Regions from separate parts of the Nonomuraea sp. NPDC049637 genome, predicted to be linked through region 2. Evidence: riboswitches for the same ligand, from Rfam matches in the RefSeq annotation. Region 2 holds a riboswitch; each other region holds the start of a gene.
What was found. A riboswitch is a leader RNA that binds a small molecule or an ion and turns the genes downstream of it on or off. The one in region 2 is predicted to bind cyclic di-AMP.

Region 1 (5,896 bases), on a different contig from region 2:
TACGGCGTCCCGTGCAGCGCCGCCATCAGCCCGACGCTCGCGTCCTGCAGCCGCCGCCGGTCGCCGGGGGAGGCGTCGTGCAGCCAGCCCCCGAACGTGTACGGCATGACGTCCGGCGGCACGTCGCCCTCGGCCCGCTCCATGACGAAGAACGGCGTCCCGAGCGGCGCGGGGTCGGGCTCGAACCAGAGCGGCCTGGGCGCTGGGATCCCAGCTTTCTCCCTGGCCAGCCGCATGACCTCGAACTGGGCCCGCAGATCGTAGGAGGGGAACACCGGGACGGCTTCCGCCGCAGGTGCGAGCCTGGCCACGCACCGCCGGGTCCCGGCGGCCCAGGTGGCGGTGAAGAACAGCGTCTCGCTCGACATGCCGTTGCCGGAGGGCCGCGACAGCTCCGACACCGTGGCGTCCCCGCCGACCCGGCCGCGCAGCCAGCGGGACGCCCGCTCGCGCAGTTCCTCCAGGTCACGCGTGGACGTGCGCATCTGTTCCGTCACCGCTCACCTCCGCGCCGGACCGCTGCCCCGGCTCAGTCGTATACCCCCTACCAAGCGCTTGTCTAGGTTCAAGGGACCGTTACGGTCAGGTACGCAAGAGCCGTACCCTTGTCTGAAAGGGCATGTCACGAAGGGACAAGTGGGATGAGTTCAGCGGGTGAAGGCCTGTCTCGCCCGCTTCCCGAGCAGGTGCGCCTCAACGTCGTCGACCTGGCCGCGCAGGTCCTCGGCACGATGCCCGCCGTCTCCGTGCCGCCGCCGCTGCGCGGCATCGCCAAGTTCGACCCGCGCAAGCGCGCCAAGCTGGGCAGCGCGCCGATCGCCGCGCAGCTGGAGAACGACAAGAAGTTCCGCGAACTGGTCGCCGAGTCCGTCGCCGCCGGGTGGCCCGAGCTGGTCGCCGCGCTGGCCGAGGGCAGTGTGCCGCCCGCCGCCGACCCCGTGCTGGTGGCTGCCGCAGCCTATCTCACCAGACCGCCCGGCTGGGCGGAGATGATCGAAACCGCCCGCGCCGACCTGGAGCAGTCCGCCGTGGCGGCCGAGGGGTCCGAGCGCGAGGAGGCCGTGACGCGGCTGCGCGAGCAGCTCGCCGCCCAGAAGAGCGCCGCCAAGGAGGAGGCCGACCGGCTGCGCGAGCAGATCAAGGCGGCCCGCGCCGAGAACTCCGACCTGCGGCGCAAGCTCCACGACGCCCGCGAGCGGGCCAAGGCCGCCACCCGCAGGGCCGAGGAGATGGAACAGGCCGCCGACGACGCCCGGCACGCCGCCTCCACCGCCGGCAACGCGGGCGAGGCCGAGCTGCGCCGCCTGCGCGAGCGCCTGGCCGACGTGGAGAGGCAGCTCGAAGCCTCCCGCCGGGCCGCCCGCGAGGGCCGCAGCATCGAGGACGCCCGCATCAGGGTGCTGCTCGACGCCCTCCAGGACGCCTCGGCCGGGCTGCGCAGGGAGCTGGCGCTGCCCACCACGATCAGCAGGCCCGCCGACTCGGTCGCGGCCAGCACCGGCGAGCGTCCGGGGGTGCGCGGCGTGCCCGCGCGGGCCCTGGCCGACGACGACCCGCAGCTCCTCGACCAGCTCCTGGCGCTGCCGCAGGTGCACCTGATCATCGACGGCTACAACGTCACGAAGACCGGCTACGGCACGCTCACCCTCGCCGACCAGCGCAACCGGCTGATGACCGGCCTCGGCGGGCTGGTCGCCCAGACCCGCGTCGAGGTGACGGTGGTCTTCGACGGCGCCGAGCTCAACGCGCCGGTGCAGGTGGTGGCGCCACGCGGGGTGCGGGTGCTCTTCAGCGCGCCGGGGGAGATCGCCGACGACCTCATCCGCCAGCTCGTCCGGGCCGAGCCGCCCGGCCGGGCCATCGCCGTCGTCTCCTCCGACCGCGAGGTGGCCGAGTCCGTACGCCGGATGGGTGCCAGACCGGTTCCGTCCGGTCTGCTGCTGCGCCGGTTGGGCCGCGCATAAGTTACGAATTAGCACTATTGGCGAGACGCCACCCGCCACTTCTGTACTATTTCGCCCCAGGTGTAATCCCTGGGAGGCGACGCTGTGAGGTTTGGCCGGGTGGCGGTGGCCGCGGGTCTCGCGATCGGACTGATGACGGTCCCGATGGGTGCGGCGCTCGCTGATCCCAAGCCCACTCTCAAACAGGCCAAGGCCAAGCTGGACAAGCTCAACGACAAGGCCGACAAGGTCGTCGACCGGTACAACACGGCGACCGAGAACTACAAGAAGGCCAAGGACGCCTACACCAGGCTGAACGACCGCTACAAGCAGAAGCTGCAGACGGTCGCCGACCTCCGCGCCGAGATCATCAAGGTGGCGGTGGACTCGTACAAGCTGGGCGGGGACGTCACCTCCCTGCCCGGCATGGTCGGCGTCAACGACCCCGAGAACCTGCTGGCCGGGCTGGCCATGGCCGGGCAGCTCTCGCGCGAGCGGCTGGAGAAGCTGGCCGCGTTCGACCGGGAGAACAAGGGTCTCAAGGCCGAGCGCGACAACGCCGAGACCGCGCTGGCCGACGCCGACAAGGAGCGGGACGCCGTCCAGAAGGAGCGGGCCGAGGTGCTGAAGCTGGTCGGCCAGCAGAAGAAGCTCCTGGACAAGCTGGGGGCCTACAACCCGGGCAACCCCAACAGCACCGGCATCAAGTACACCGGTCCCGCCTCGGGCAGCGCGGCCGCCGTACTCAACTTCGCCTTCGCCCAGGTCGGCAAGCCGTACATCTTCGGCGGCACGGGCCCGCGCGGCTACGACTGCTCAGGGCTGACCCAGGCCGCCTGGCGCGCCGCCGGCGTCTCGCTGCCGCGTACGACCTGGCAGCAGTGGGCCTGGGGCGCCAGCCGCAAGGTGGACCTCAAGGACCTCCAGCCGGGGGACCTGATCTTCAGCGAGGGGCTCGGGCACGTCAGCATCTACGCGGGCGGCGGCAAGATCGTCCACGCGCCGCAGACGGGTGACGTCGTCAAGGTCGTCCGCCTCGCCGACTACGGCCGCCCTCTCGTCGGAGCCATCCGCCCCTGACTCGGCCCCGCCCGACCGGTGTGCGTGATCCCTGGGGCGAATGGGACAAAGGGGGCGAAAGCGCCCTGACAATCAGGTGTGCCGGGAAGTGTGAGAAGGGTCACAAACCTGTAACGGAACCCTCGGTTCCAGCAGCGGTTTCACCCTTGACTCCCACCCTTATCTGATCTTTACAGGCCGTGTCTCCCTTTGCCAAATCTTGACCCCTCGGCGTAGTTTCTGGCGTCGCGGTCAGCAAGCCATGCGCACCGCGGATCGACATCGGAACCCCCGATGTGGACCAGAGAGAAATCCAGCGGTCGCCGCCGATATCCCCGTTCAGGCACAACATCGGGTGGCGACCTGCCGAGTCCGTGCAGCCAGGAGGCACGGAGCCGGGGACCCAAAGATCCCGTAATCCCCCGGGATCAGGGGTGAATCGGCGCGCCATCGCGCCGTAGGGCGACTTCCAGGCCCGAATCCGTCAGCTAACCCGGTAGGCGTTCGTGGAAGACACAAGGAGAAATCCTGTCTACCTCCCTGCATAACCCCCGTCTGTCCCGTCTCGCCCTGAGGGGCGTCGCACTCACGATGACCGTGACGGCCGGAGGTGCGGTTCTCCATGCCGTACCGGCCGGGGCGCAGACGGTGAGCGAATCGGCCGTCAGGCTCACCGCGGTGTCCAGCACCGCCAAGGCGGCCACTGCGAAGTCGGCCAAGTCGGCGAAGACCGTCAGGTCCGCGAAGTCGGCGAAGGCCGCGCGGCAGGCGTCGAGGGCCCGCAGGGCCGTCGCCGTCGCCAAGCATCAGGTCGGCGACCCGTACCGGTACGGGGCCACGGGCCCTGGTGCGTTCGACTGCTCCGGACTCGTCCAGTACGCCTGGAAGAAGGCCGGAGTACGACTCCCGCGCGTGACGAACAGCCAGTTCGCCCGCATCAAGCGGAAGGTCTCCTGGCGCAATCTCAAGCCGGGTGACCTGATGTTCTTCAACGGGCTGGGCCACGTCGGCATGTACGTCGGCCACGGCAAGATGGTCCATTCGCCGCGGACCGGCGAACGGGTGCGCATCGACAAACTGGGCGGATGGCGGAAGTCGTCGTTCGTCGGCGCGGTGCGTCCCGGCGCGTGACAACGGGCCCCGCCCGGACCCTCCCCGGTCCGGGCCGGGGCCTGTCGCATGCCCGGGCCCGTGAAGGGCTGGTCTCGTAAGGGGCCGGTCTCGTGAAGGGGCCGGGAGGGGCGTGGGCCTACTAGCATCGGGCCGTGTCCTCGCAGGTGCGTCCGTCCCTCCGCGGTCCGCGCCTGCTCCTCTCGGTCCTGCTGCTGGCGGCGGTTCTCGTGGTCGCCGACGCGCCGCCCGCCGCCGTCCTGCCCGCCGGGGCGCGCGGTCTGTGGAGCGACGGCGGTCAGGTGGCCCGCGGCGCACGGTCCGTGGTCGTGGGGCATCGCGCCGACCCCGGCGTGCTCGCCGATCTGGCCCGCCGCGCGGACCTCGCCGGAGCGCGGGTGTCCGCGGTGCTCGGCCGGCCGGTACGCGCGCTGGTCGTCGTGCCGGACTCCGACGCGGAGGCGGCCGGGCTGGCGGGCACGGGCCCGCTGGACGGGCTGGCCGCGGTGGCCGACGGCGCCAGGGTGATCGTCGTGCCCGGCTCCTTCGCCCGGCTCACCCCCACGGGACGCGACGTCGTCCTCACCCATGAGCTCACCCACGTCGCCGCGGGCACCGACCGGCTGCCCGTCTGGCTCTACGAGGGGTTCGCCGACTACGTGGCCTACCGCGACGCCGGGCTACCCGTCGGGACGGCCGCCGCCGAACTGGCCGCCGACGTACGGGCCGGCCGGCTGCCGAGCGAGTTGCCCGGACCTGCGGCTTTCGCCCCCACGGCGGCCGACCCCGGACGGCTCGCGCGGGCGTACCAGGAGGCCTGGATGGCGTGTCGCTTCCTCGCAGACCGGTTCGGTGACGGGACCCTGGTACGGCTCTACCGTGATGCCCGCGTGGCCGGCGTCGATCAGGCGCTCGCCTCCGTGGGGCTCACCGCCGAGACGCTGGCGGCACGGTGGCGCGAGTACGTACGAGAGCAGCTCGCGTGAAGGGGAGGCAGATGAGCGAGCGGAACGACCCGCCCCGGGAAGGGGACGAGCCCGCCGGAGCGGTCGCCGGAGTGGCCGACGAGCCCGGCACGGCGGCGCACGGCGGAGGTGTGGCCATCAGGGACGACGGCGGAGACCGGCCCGGCGACGGTGCGCCGCAGGAGCCGTCCGGCACCAACGAGCCCCCCGAATCCCCGGGACACCCCGACGACCCGGACGATCCGGACGCCCGCCCGGACGCCCGCCCTGACGCGGACGCCGACCCCGACACCGAGGACCCCCGTCACCCCCAGCCCCCCACCCCCGACGACCGCCCCCACGCGACCCGCGCCGGCGCCCCCGCCGCCGACGCCTCGGCCCCCGCGCAGGCCGGCGAGGGCGCGGGCGACCCCGCCGTCCCCCTCACCGAGGACGCCGACCCCCGTCCGGGAACCGGCAAGCTGACGGGAACGGCGGAGCACCTGATCGCCCGCGAACGCCAACGCGCGGAATCCCGCTCCAGGCGCGCGGCCGGCGCCGCCCTGGTCCTGGTCGGCGGCGTGATCCTGGCGGTGGCCGCGTTCACCACCCCCTGGCGGGTCCTGGCGGCGGGCGCGCCCGCCGTCGCCCCCGACCCCGCCCGCGACTTCAGCGGCGCCCAGATCGCCAGGGCGCAGGCGTTCGACGCGGCCACGACCCTGCCCGGCTACATCTCGCTCGGCCTCACGGTCCTGTTCGCCGGGCTGCTGGTCCTGACACCGTTCGCGGCCAAGGTGCTCGGCGTGCTCAGGGGCCCGTGGTGGGTGCGGGTGCTCCTCG
Region 2 (5,896 bases):
CTCAAGTAATCGCCGCGTTTCACAAGGCGAATGGCGAATTCGAGCGGAAGATGGGTGGCGATGACCGTTCCGGAGTCACGCCACCCCCACGACCCGCGGCCGTCATCCTGAGCATCGTCGGGTCGGCACCGCAGGACTTCTAGTGCCAATATCCGTCGTAGTAGTCGACCAGATGCTGGGCGTCCTGGCCGGCCGAGGCGGCGGCGACCGTGAGGTCGGCCTCTCGGAGGATCTCCGACCGCACCAGCGGCGGCACCGACGTCGCCGGCACCTCCTGGCCGTTACGGTGGAAGGTCATCGGGTTGGTCGCGCACAGCGCGTCCAGGTCCCAGCCCTCGTCGGACATGCCCTCGACGACGCGCAGCAGCCAGCGGGCCTGCCAGCCCCCAAGGTCGCGCACCACCTCACCCTGCCCCTCGTGACAGTCGTGCTCCCAGTAGCCGATCGACACGCCGGTCCAGCCGTGCCGGATCAGCTCCGTCCGGGCCGGGCCGTAGCGCACGACGTGACCGGCGACGCGGTCCGGCTCCTCCGCGTACACCTCGCGGAGGACCTGTTCGAACGGCTGCGCCGGCCCCCTCTCACGCCACGCGCCCACCTCCTCGGCGCTCGCGTCGGCCGGGTGCCACAAGGCGACAGGGCCCTCGGGGCGTTGCCCGGCCAGTTCCCAGCCGTCGACGGTCCTGACGGGCAGCCCGGAAGGGCCGCCGGGGATCCGCCACACCAGGGCGCGTGCGTAGGGGCCGGTGACGGGGTGGTCGAGGAGGTGCTCGCCGACCTCACGCCAGGTCCATTCGCGCTGGTGGATGAGCGCCTGCTCCAGGCGGTGGCGCGCGACCGTGCGCGCCTGCTCGACCTCTCGGGGCGTGGCGGTGGCGGCGAGCGGCGTGCGGTCGAGGAACTGGTCGCGGGTCATAGCGGCCGCGTCGGCGAGCGCATCGAGCGCGCGCGTCACCTTCTCCTGTACGGACGCCGCCCGCACCTGCGTCTGAACGAGCGCCAGCGGGGTGACGGTCTCGGGTCCGCCCCGGCGGGCCAGCACGCCGACAGCCTCGTTGGCGACGGTCTCGCTGCGGCAGGTGGAGCCGGGGCCGTCATGGCCGGTGCCGCAGGTGACGGCGGCGTCGGCGAGCAGCGACGGGACCCAAGGCTCGTCGATGACCTCGCAGGTCCGGATCAGGCCGCACGCCACCCAGACGGTCCGGCCCTTCAGGAAGCGGTCCTCGCTCCAGCTGATGCCGGCGTGGTGGCAGACGAACGGGCCGCCCCGGTAGGCGGCCAGGCGGGTGATCAGCTCGCGGACCAGGACGACGGCCTCAGGGGTGAGCAGGCCGCCGACGACCGGCAACCAGCCGTCGCCTGGGGCCGGTGTGTCGGCGGTGGCCCAGTGACGCAGCAGCGGCAACATTCCGGCCAGGCGGACGCCGTACTCCTCGGCCAGCATCGTGGCGAAGGGGTCGGCCTCCCCGATCACGTTCCTGACCGCGCCGGCTGAGCCCTCCTCGGTGAGCAGCCTCTCCAGGAGCGGCTGGAGCTCTCCGAGGTCCGTCAGGTGGCCGAACAGGTCGCGGCGCTGTTGCGGATGGAGCAGGTGGGCGGCCGCCAGCGGTATCCGGTAGAGCTCCTCGTGGCGGGTGTGGCCCTGGCGGGCCCAGTAGCCGGCGCGTTCGGCCAGGTTCCAGGCGTCGTCGGGCGTCCAGTCGACGGCGCGCGCGGCCACGGTGCGGACCAGGCGCAGGACGCGCTCGTCGTAGTCGTGGCCGCCGTGCGGGCCGAGCCAGAGCTTGGTGTGGGCGTAGGTGCCGTAGAGGCGCCAGTCGGTGTCGGGACCGGGGTCGAGGCCCTGCTCGGTGAGGGCGTCGAAACGCCGGTAGGCCTCCCTGGTAGCCGGTTCCAGATGATCCCAATTGCCGGCGAACGTCATCCGATGATCGTAGTCGCACGACGTCCGAACGAACATCGTCGTTCTGGACGACTGCCAGCGGGCCGCCCGCAGACCCGGGTGTTGCTCAGTGCTTCCGTTCGCCCAGGACGCAGAACTCGTTGCCCTCCGGGTCGAGGAGGGTCACCCAGTGCTGCTCGTCCTGCACGCTGTCGACGCGCCGGGCGCCGAGGGAGAGCAACCGGGCGACCTCGGCCTCCTGGTCGTCGGGGCGGAAGTCGGGGTGGAGCCGGTTCTTCGACGTCTTGCCCTCGGGGACCGGCACGAAGAGCAGCCCCGGCATCCGGTCCGGCTCAGGCCGGATCTCGATGATCTCCTCGGTCTCGTCGACCACGACCCAGCCGAGAGCCCCGGCCCACCAGCGCCCGAGAGCGACCGGGTCGGCGGAGTCGACGATGATCTGTTCCCATTCCAGTGCCATGAGCTTGAGCATAGACAGGACCGCCGGCCCGGCCTCGTGGCGGCCCGGCCTCCTACCGCCATCCGGCCGCCTCGGCCATGGTCGACGCCGTACTGCGCTGCTTCGGAGCATGAACTGGGCCGGCACGAGCGCGCCGGTCTCACGGCGTTGCTCCGCGAGACGCGAAAGTGGCGCAGGGCCTCGCCCTGCGCCACTTCCGTTGCCCTCACCGTCGCACGGAGAGGAGTCCTCGGCCTGCCGTCAGGCCTTGTACTGCGGGTAGCCGTACCCGACGACCTGGGACTTGGGCCGGATGCGCTGCTCGACCTTGCCGTTGCCGGTGTTGCCCTCGATCGCGGTGATCGTGCCGTCGCCGTTGTCCTGCTTCACCAGGCCCACGTGGTCGATGCTCTCGACGGACTTGTCGTCCCAGGAGTAGAAGACGACGGCGCCCGGCTTGGCCTCGCTCCCCCAGCGCTTGTTGGCCTCGAACCACTTGGCGTAGGTGACGGTGTAGGCGTCCCAGCCGACGGTGGACCGAGCGCCGGCCTTCTCGCCCACCCAGGAGACGAACATCGCGCACCACGGGGCGTTGGCGTAGGACTGCAGGCTGCCGCCGTCGCGGGCCATGGTCTCCTTCGCCCGAGGCGAGGACATGTACCAGCTGTGGAACGGGGTGCCGCCGCCCGCGGCGTTCTCGGTCACTCCGATCTGCGACTCGGCGATCTTCAGCACCGACTGCGCGCTCACCTGCCCGGCGGTCTTCTGCTCGACGCTGTGCGAGGCGACGGTGTCGGAACGCGCGCCGGACGCCTGATCGGCGAAGACCGGGCCTGCGACGAGAGCCGCACCGGCAGCGACGCTCACGCCGAGCACGAGGCGGGCGGCGGGCGTAAGGGCACGGGTGAAGGCGTTGATGGTCATGAAGAGGTATTGCTCCTTGCTTCCATTCCGCCTACCGGGTTAGCTGACGGGTTCGGGCGTGGAAGTGCCCTACGGATGCCCTCGCGGGAGGTGCTCCGATTCACCCCACAGAATGTGGGTCCCCGGTTCCGCGTGTTTGTCCGAGCGGATTCGGCGGCCACGCCGTTCTACGTGTTCACGCAGATCAGACGCGGTCTCGGCAATGGTCGGGACGTACTGTGGCGCGGATGCTCACCGGGCCTACGTCGTAACTGACATTGAAGGTATGTGAATGGCATAGAGCAGTACAAGCCAACTTGGAAGAAGCGCTTCGAAAACGCCTGTCAGACCGGCGTTTTACCCACGAATTCTTTACCTTGGCACGCCGCCCGACCGCCCGGCACACCCACGACGGAGGAGGGCACCGAGCCCGCTCACCGCTTCTCACGATGGGTCAGAGCCAGCCTCGCCGCCGAACCTCTTCCCGCGACCGTCATGCGTAGCGTCGTACGCCCGGGGGACGACACCATCGTCGTGCTCCTGCCGGCTTCTTCGTCGAGTTGAGCGGTCGGCGCCGGGACACCGGCAATCAGTTCCGCCATCCCGTCCGCGGCACGACGGCGTTCATGACGGCGCTCATCGTGGGCGAGATCGGCGGCTTCGCTGTGCTGCTCGCCGGATTCGTACAGGCACAACTGCTCTGAACCCTGTCCACGAGGTCCGCCACCTCACCCCGGAACCGGCGCGGCCAGTACCGATTGGATGGACTTCGTGACTGTTTCGGCGGCATCGTTCCGGGCCAGGCGTCCTTGCCGTACCTCGTTCGCCGCGCCGTGCAGGATGTAGTGGGTGAGGCTCACCAGCCAGGCGGCGGGCAGGTCGGTACGGAAGACGCCTTGATCCTGGCCACGGTGGACGAGTTCGGCCATGCGCTGGGCGGGTTCGTCGTGCAGCTCCCGGACCCGCCCAGCGGGCAGGACTCCTTCGGCGGCGGCCAGCAGGGCCGCTGATTCGGCCACCAACTCCCAGCTGGACGCCAGCAGACGCCCCATGGCTTCGCGCGCGGCGCCCGTCAGGTCGACGGAGGCCAGGAGCTCGTCGCCGTCTCGCAGCGCCTCGACCAGTGCCGCCTCGATGAGGTCGGCCCGGGTCCGGAAATGTCCGTACAGGGTCATCCGCCCGACGCCGGCGGCACGGGCGATGTCGTCGGTGGTCGCATGCGGGTCCGAGCGCATCAGTTCGCGTGCCGCGGACACGATGCGGGCGATGCTGCGCTCGGCATCGACACGGCGCCTGGAGCGAGCAGGAGAGGCAGCCATGCCCCCCACCCTATCTCGTATACGCATATACGGCTTATAGTGTCCCAGCAGAACTCGTATATGGACATACGAGATAACAGCTGGAGGATTTGATGACCCAATCTGCAGTGCACCAGGCAGAGCTCCACGAGCCACTGCCGGCCCGGTGGCGCATCCTCGGCTTCCTCGGCGTGGCCCAGCTCATGCTGATCCTGGACGTCACCGTCGTCGCCATCGCGCTGCCGCACATGGAAACGGACCTCGCCCTCAGTCGCGAGGCGCTGACCTGGACAGTCAGCGCCTACACGCTCACCTTCGGCGGGCTCATGCTGCTCGGCGGCCGCATCACGGACCTGCTGGGCGCCAAGCGGATCGTGATCGCCGGCCTGTTGCTGTTCAGCGTCGCGTCGCTGGTCACAGGGTTGGCCGGGTCGGCGGGCACGCTGCTCGCGGGTCGGGTGGCACAGGGCGTCGGGGCCGCGCTGCTGTCGCCCGCGGCCCTGTCGCTGGTGGTCGCCCTGTTCGACGGAGAGGAGCGGAACAAGGCCCTGGGCGTCTGGTCCGCGCTCGGCGGCGGCGGCGCCGCGCTCGGCGTACTCCTCGGCGGCCTGCTCACCGCCGGGCCCGGATGGTCGTGGGTGTTCCACGTCAACGTGCCCATCGGCCTGGTGATCGCCGTGGTCCTCGCCGTACTGCTCCCGGCGCGTACGCCTTCGCCCGCCTCCCGGCCCCGGCTGAACGTCCTTGGTGCGATCTTGGTGACGTCCGCCAGCGGGTCGTTGATCTACGCACTCATCGCCGCCGGCGAGAAGGGATGGCTCAGCGCGCTCACCGGGTGGCTCGTGCTCGCGGCTGCCGTGGGCTACGTGCTGTTCGTGCTGTGGCAGAGGCGGGCGCGTTCGCCCCTGATGGACGTGCGACTGCTCGCCCGGCGACCCGTGGCGGTCGGGGCCTTCCTCATCCTGATGGCCACGGCACTGATGATCGCTGTGTTCTTCCTGGGAACCTTCTACTTCCAGCACGCTCTGGGCTACGGCGCGCTGCAGGCCGGGCTGCTGTTCCTGCCGGTCGCGGTGGCGACGATGCTCGGCGCCAACCTGACCGGACGCCTGCTCGGCCGGTGGGGCGGGCGCGCCCTGGCCGTCGCCGGTCTGACGGTCGCGGCGATCGGCATGGCCGTACCGGCCTTCTCGACGAACGTCGTCAGCGTCGTGGCAGGCGTGGCCGTCGCGGCGGCGGGCACCGGCGCGATGTTCGTCATCGCCTCGGCGACCGCCCTCGGTCAGGTGGCGCCCCACGAGGCCGGGATCGCCTCCGGCATCGTGAGCACCTTCCACGAGTTCGGCGCGTCCA
Region 3 (5,896 bases), on a different contig from region 2:
GTCGTGCTGACCGGCGGCGTGCGCACCCCCTCCGACGCGCTCGTCGGCCCCGTGGCGGTGGCGGCCATCCGCCGCCTGCACGTGGACACGCTCTTCCTCGGGGTGCACGGCATGAGCCTGCGCGCCGGGTTCACCACGCCCAACCTGCTGGAGTCCGAGACCGACAGGGAGCTGGTGGCCGCGGCGCACCGGCTGGTGGTCCCCGCCGACCACACCAAGTGGAACACGGTCGGCATCAGCACGATCGCCGAGCTGACCGAGGCCGACGTGGTCATCAGCGACGCGGGGCTGCCCGAGGAAGCACGCACCGAACTGGCCGAACGGGCCGGAGAACTGATCATCGCGGAGGGCACGCCTTGAAGCGCACCATCACCCACCTGGCAGACGGCCGAGAGCTGATCTACTTCGACCGGCGCGACGACGCCGACCGGAGCGCGATCGACCGGCGGCCGCTCGACCCGCGGCCGGTGGCCTCCGAGCTGCGCTACGACCCGCTGACCGAGGAGTGGATCGCGATCGCCGGCCATCGGCAGACGCGCACGTTCCTGCCGCCGGCCGACGAGTGCCCGTTGTGCCCGTCGTCCGACACGCGGGCGTCGGAGATCCCGGCCCACGACTATGACGTGGTGGTGTTCGAGAACCGCTTTCCCTCTTTCTCCGGAAATTTTGGGACTTACGGGGATGTCGGCGGCCTGAGTGAGGTGCGGCCGGGTGTCGGGCGGTGTGAGGTGGTCTGCTTCACCTCCGACCACTCCTCCTCCTTCTCCAGGCTCTCCAACGCCCAGGTCAGGCTGGTGATGGAGGCGTGGGCCGACCGCACGGCCGAGCTGTCCGGCATCGAGGGCGTCGAGCAGGTGTTCTGCTTCGAGAACAGGGGTGAGGAGATCGGCATCACGCTCCCCCACCCGCACGGGCAGATCTACGCCTACCCCTACGTGACCCCGCGCACCAAGCTCCAGCTCGGGGCCGCCTCGCGGCACACGGGCGGCAACCTGTTCGCCGACGTGCTGGCCGCCGAGCGGGCCGCCGGCACGCGGGTGGTGGCCGCCAACGAGCTCTGGACGGCGTTCGTCCCGGCCGCCGCGCGCTGGCCGTTCGAGGTGCACGTGTATCCGCACCGGCAGGTGCCCGACCTGGCGGCGCTGTCGGAGGAGGAGCGGGCCGCGTTCGCGCCGCTGTACACCTCGGTGCTGCGGGCGCTCGACGCGCTGTTCGGGGTGTCGATGCCGTACATCTCCGCCTGGCACCAGGCGCCGGTGCGGTACGGCCGCGAGCTGGCCTACCTGCACCTGGAGCTGTTCAGCATCAGGCGGGCGCCCGGGAAGCTGAAGTACCTGGCGGGCTCGGAGTCGGCCATGGGTGCCTTCGTCAACGACGTGCTGCCGGAGGAGGCGGCACGCATGTTGCGATCACGAATTGATCACTAATTGGTTTCTCATTAAAGTCGCATGACTCGTGATCTACCACTAATATCCCGTTAGACACCGGCCATAACGGTCGTTGTACGCCTAATCCCGGGCGTGTTGCCCGGGAGCCGGGGACCCATCGCATCCGGGGTGAATCCGCGCAAGTGGTAGGGAATGCTCCCGTGCCCGAACCCGTCAGCTAACCCGGCCGGCAGAGGGAGAGGAACAACCACGTGGCGGCTTCGTCCCCCGCGAGTCTTGCCGTCGGTCTCATCACCGCCACCGCCCTGCTCGTCCAGCCGGCCGCCGCCTCAGTCTCGGCGTCAGCCGCGCCCAAGCCGTCGGAGGCGCAGCTGCGGGCCCAGCTCAAGCAGCTCAACCGCAAGGTCGACAAGCTGATCGAGACGTACAACCTCAAGCGGGTCGAGCTGGCCAAGGCCCAGCAGGCCGCCACCGCGGCCCAGCAGCGGCTCACCGCCGCCGAGCAGGCGGTCGCCACGGCCGAGCAGCGGGTCGCCGAGATCGCCCGGCTGCGCTACCAGAGCCGCGACGCCTCCCTGCCGGGCTTCATGCTGACCCCGGACGGCGGCGGCGCGGCCGTGCTCGAACAGCTCACCGCCGAGCAGCAGGCGGTCGTGGACAGCGTGGCCAAGGCCCGCGACGACCAGAAGAAGGCCGCCACGGCCGCCGCCGCGCTCGCGACGCAGCTGAAGGCGGGCACGGCGGAGGTGGCCGAGCAGCGCGACGACGCCCAGGACGTCATCGACGACATCAAGAAGAAGCTCCAGGACCTCGTGCCGTTCGGGCCGGGCAAGAAGTCCGACGGGAGCTGGGCGCCCGAGCTGCCGGCCGGCTCGGACAACATCACGCCGCGCACCCGGCTGATGCGCGCGCAGGTGCAGAAGAACTTCTCGCTGCCGTACGAGGTGGGCTGCTTCCGGGCCGGCTCCAGCGGCGAGCACCCGCTCGGCCGGGCCTGCGACTTCATGATGAGCACTGGCGGCACCATGCCGAGCGCCGTCAACAACGCGCTCGGCGACCGGCTGGCCGACTGGGCCCTGAAGAACAAGGCCAAGCTGGGCGTCAAGTACGTGATCTGGAAGCAGCGCATCAACCAGGGCTCGGGCTGGCGCTCGATGTCCGACCGCGGCAGCATCACCGAGAACCACTACGACCACGTGCACATCTCGATGAACTAGCCGCGGGGCCGGCGGCTCAGCGGATGCCGGTCAGCTTGTCGGGGTTGGTGACGGAGTAGACGGCGGCGATCCGGTCGCCCTCGGGCGTGAGATCGACGACGACCACGGCCAGCGGGCCGTCACCGGAGAAGACCAGCGCGCACGGATCCCCGGCCACCCGCCGGTAGCGCAGGTCCACCGCGCCGGGGGTCAGCGTCGCGGCCACGGACATGAAGATCGCGGCCACCTCGTCCCGGCCGTGGACCGGGTGCAGGCTGGTGGCGGGCCCCTTGCCGCCGCCGTCGGTCCACAGGGTCACCTCCGGCGCCAGCACCTCCAGCAAAGCCCGCAGGTCACCGCCGAGGGCCGCCGCGGCGAACCGCTCGGTCACCTCGGCGTGCACGCCGGGCTCGGTCCGGTGACGCGGACGGCGGGCATGAACGTGGCGACGGGCGCGGGCCGCGAGCTGCCGGACGGCCGCCGGCGTGCGCCCGAGGATGTCGGCCGTCTCCGGATGGCTGAACCCGAACACCTCGTGCAGCACGAAGACGGCTCGTTCCAGCGGTGACAGCGTCTCCAGCACGACCAGCACCGCCATCGACAACGACTCCCCGCTCCCGGCGGCGCCCCCGGCGTTGTCCGGGGCCGTGACCAGCGGTTCCGGCAGCCACGGGCCGACGTAGGTCTCCTGCCGGCGGCTCAGGTCCGCCCGCCGGGCGAGCGCCTGGTTCACCGCGATCCGCACCAGGTAGGCCCGGACGTTCTCCACCGGTCCGGCGTCCGGCCTGCGGTGCCGGGCGGACCAGGCCAGCCACGCCTCCTGCAGCACGTCCTCGGTGTCGGCGACGCTGCCGAGCATGTTGTAGACCACGGAGAACAGCAGTTCCCGGTAGCCGAGGAACTGCTCGGTGGCGGCGTCGGCGGGCTGCCGCGGGGTCGGTGTCATGGCGGGCCTCCTCATCTGTCGCAACCGAAGAGTCCCGACGGGCGGAGATTGTGACATGAAGCCATCAAGCGTGATCTATGCCACTCATGTCACAGTTCCCGGCCGGTTGCCCCTCTGTGGTGGCGTCCGAGGGTTCACGACTCACGAGGGAGAGCTTCGATGCGTACATTGATCCGCGACGTCAGGGTGTTCGACGGCGAGCACACCATCGCGACGGCCGACGTGGTGATCGAGAACGATCTGATCGCCGCCGTCGGCTCCGGCGCGGACCACCCGGCCGATGCCGAGGTGGACGGCACGGGCAGGACGCTGCTGCCCGGCCTGATCGACGCGCACACCCACGTGTTCGACGGCAGCCTGGCCCAGGCCCTGCGGTACGGGGTCACCACCGAGCTCGACATGTTCTGCCTCCCGCAGATGCTCGCCGGGCAGCGGCGGCTGGCCGCCGAGAACGACGACGTGGCCGACCTGCGCAGCGCCGGCACGCTGGCCACCGCGCCCGGCGGGCACCCGACCCAGCTGCTGGCGGCCCTGGCGGGCACCGTCCTGGACGGGCTCGACGGCACGGCGATCGACTTCGTCTCCGACCCGGCGCAGGCGCCGGCGTTCGTCCGGGCCAGGCTGGCCGAGGGGGCCGACTACCTCAAAATCGTCATCGACGACGGCGCCGTGCACGGGGCCGACCTGCCCGTCATGACGGCGGAGGTCGCCGCCGCCCTGGCAGCGGCGGCGCACGAGGCGGGCCTGCTGGTCATCGCCCACGCGATCACCGCCGCCGAGGTGGGGATCGCGCTGGACGCCGGCGTCGACGGCCTGGCTCACGTGTGGACCGACCTGGCGCCGGACGACCCGGCCTCGCCGCGCCTGGCCGGGCGCGTGCGCGACCAGGGCGTCTTCGTGGTGACGACGCTGGCCTACTTCGAGGCGATCACTGCTCAGCACGTCGAGACCGCCGACTGCGCCCGCCCCGGCAGCTCCGCCAACGCCGTCGGCGCGCTGCGGGCCCTGCGTCACGCGGGTGTGCCGCTGCTCGCCGGGACCGACGCCACCCCGTTCGTGCCCGCCCACGGCGCCGGTCTGCACCGCGAGCTGCGGTTGCTCACCGAGGCCGGGCTCGGCGGGGAGGAGGCGCTGGCCGCCGCGACCAGCGTGCCGGCCCGGCACTTCGGACTGGCCGACCGCGGCCGGATCGCCCCCGGCCTGCGCGCGGACCTGGTGCTGGTCGAGGGCGACGCCACCCGGGACGTCACCGCCGTGGGCGACATCGCCGAGGTCTGGCGTCGCGGGGTGCGTCAGGCCCGGTAGCCCCCTGCCCGTGGCGGGCGGCCGGCTCAGCCGAGCGTGAGGGGGTTGACCAGGTCGGCGTAGACCAGCAGACCGGCCATGATGATCAGCACGAACGCCATCGCGTACGTGAGCGGCAGCACCTTGGCGATGTCGACGTAGCGGGGCTCGGGGCGGCGCATGATCTTGGCGTAGCCGCGCTTGACGCCCTCCCACAGGCCGCCCGCGATGTGGCCGCCGTCGAGGGGCAGCAGCGGGATCAGGTTGAACAGGCCGATCGCCAGGTTGAACCCGGCCAGCAGGCTGACGAAGGTGAACAGCTTGCTCTTGTTGGACATGTCGGAGGCCAGGATCTCGCCGCCGAGCCGGCCCGCGCCCACCACGCCGACCGGGCCCTCGGGGTCGCGCTTGTCGCCGGAGAAGGCGGCGTTCCAGACGCCGACCATCTTCGCCGGCAGGTTGACCATCGAGCCCACCACGCGGCCGGTCAGGTCGGTCATGTAGCCCGGCACCTGGCCGATGCTCTGCTGCTCGAAGACCTGGGAGGGCACGACGCCGAGGAACCCGACGCCCTTGTCGATCTTGGTCTCGTCGGCCGGGTTCGCCATGTCGCGGGCGATGAGCGTGACGTCGAGCGTCATCGGCCTGCCGTCGCGGACGATGCCCAGCTTGACGGGGCCGGCGCCGTGGCCGCGGATCAGGCGGGTGGCGTCCTGCCAGGTCTGGATCTTCTGGCCGTCGAGGGAGACGATGTGGTCGCCGACCTTGACGCCCGCCTTGGCGGCCGGGGTGCGCTCGTCGGTGGGCGCGCACGTCTTGCGCACCTCGGTGGTGGGGATCACGCACGTGTTGGTGTCGGGCGACACGATCGGGGCGGTCTTGGGCAGGCCGATGCCGACCAGCAGGATGCTGAAGAAGATGAAGGCGAGCACGAAGTTCATCGCCGGGCCGCCCGACATGATGATGATCTTCTGCCACCACTTCTTGCGGTAGAAGACGCGGTCCTCGTCGCCGGGCCGCACCTCCTCCATGGCGGCTTCGCGGGCGGTCTCGATCAGGCCCTGCCATGGCCCGGTCGACGC

Region 1: linked by a shared signal. The riboswitch ahead of AB0J71_RS00875 (C40 family peptidase) and the one ahead of AB0J71_RS08635 (CHAP domain-containing protein) in region 2 are both predicted to bind cyclic di-AMP.
Region 3: linked by a shared signal. The riboswitch ahead of AB0J71_RS13440 (hypothetical protein) and the one ahead of AB0J71_RS08635 (CHAP domain-containing protein) in region 2 are both predicted to bind cyclic di-AMP.

The regions. Positions count from the first base shown of each region.
Region 1 is NZ_JBFAOM010000001.1:187,849-193,744, reverse strand. It holds gene AB0J71_RS00890 (phosphotransferase family protein) at 1-497, opposite strand, end outside; gene AB0J71_RS00885 (NYN domain-containing protein) at 642-1,964, shown strand; gene AB0J71_RS00880 (NlpC/P60 family protein) at 2,097-3,023, shown strand; cyclic di-AMP (ydaO/yuaA leader) riboswitch at 3,357-3,520, shown strand; gene AB0J71_RS00875 (C40 family peptidase) at 3,651-4,133, shown strand; gene AB0J71_RS00870 (hypothetical protein) at 4,268-5,098, shown strand; gene AB0J71_RS00865 (M48 family metallopeptidase) at 5,110-5,896, shown strand, end outside.
Region 2 is NZ_JBFAOM010000004.1:385,972-391,867, reverse strand. It holds gene atpE (ATP synthase F0 subunit C) at 1-9, shown strand, start outside; gene AB0J71_RS08645 (DUF4132 domain-containing protein) at 140-1,924, opposite strand; gene AB0J71_RS08640 (VOC family protein) at 2,010-2,363, opposite strand; gene AB0J71_RS08635 (CHAP domain-containing protein) at 2,604-3,266, opposite strand; cyclic di-AMP (ydaO/yuaA leader) riboswitch at 3,280-3,432, opposite strand; gene AB0J71_RS08630 (hypothetical protein) at 3,806-3,949, shown strand; gene AB0J71_RS08625 (helix-turn-helix domain-containing protein) at 3,974-4,564, opposite strand; gene AB0J71_RS08620 (MFS transporter) at 4,657-5,896, shown strand, end outside.
Region 3 is NZ_JBFAOM010000008.1:15,073-20,968, forward strand. It holds gene AB0J71_RS13430 (DeoR/GlpR family DNA-binding transcription regulator) at 1-360, shown strand, start outside; gene galT (galactose-1-phosphate uridylyltransferase) at 357-1,427, shown strand; cyclic di-AMP (ydaO/yuaA leader) riboswitch at 1,496-1,634, shown strand; gene AB0J71_RS13440 (hypothetical protein) at 1,640-2,605, shown strand; gene sigJ (RNA polymerase sigma factor SigJ) at 2,622-3,530, opposite strand; gene AB0J71_RS13450 (amidohydrolase family protein) at 3,690-4,835, shown strand; gene AB0J71_RS13455 (M50 family metallopeptidase) at 4,862-5,896, opposite strand, start outside.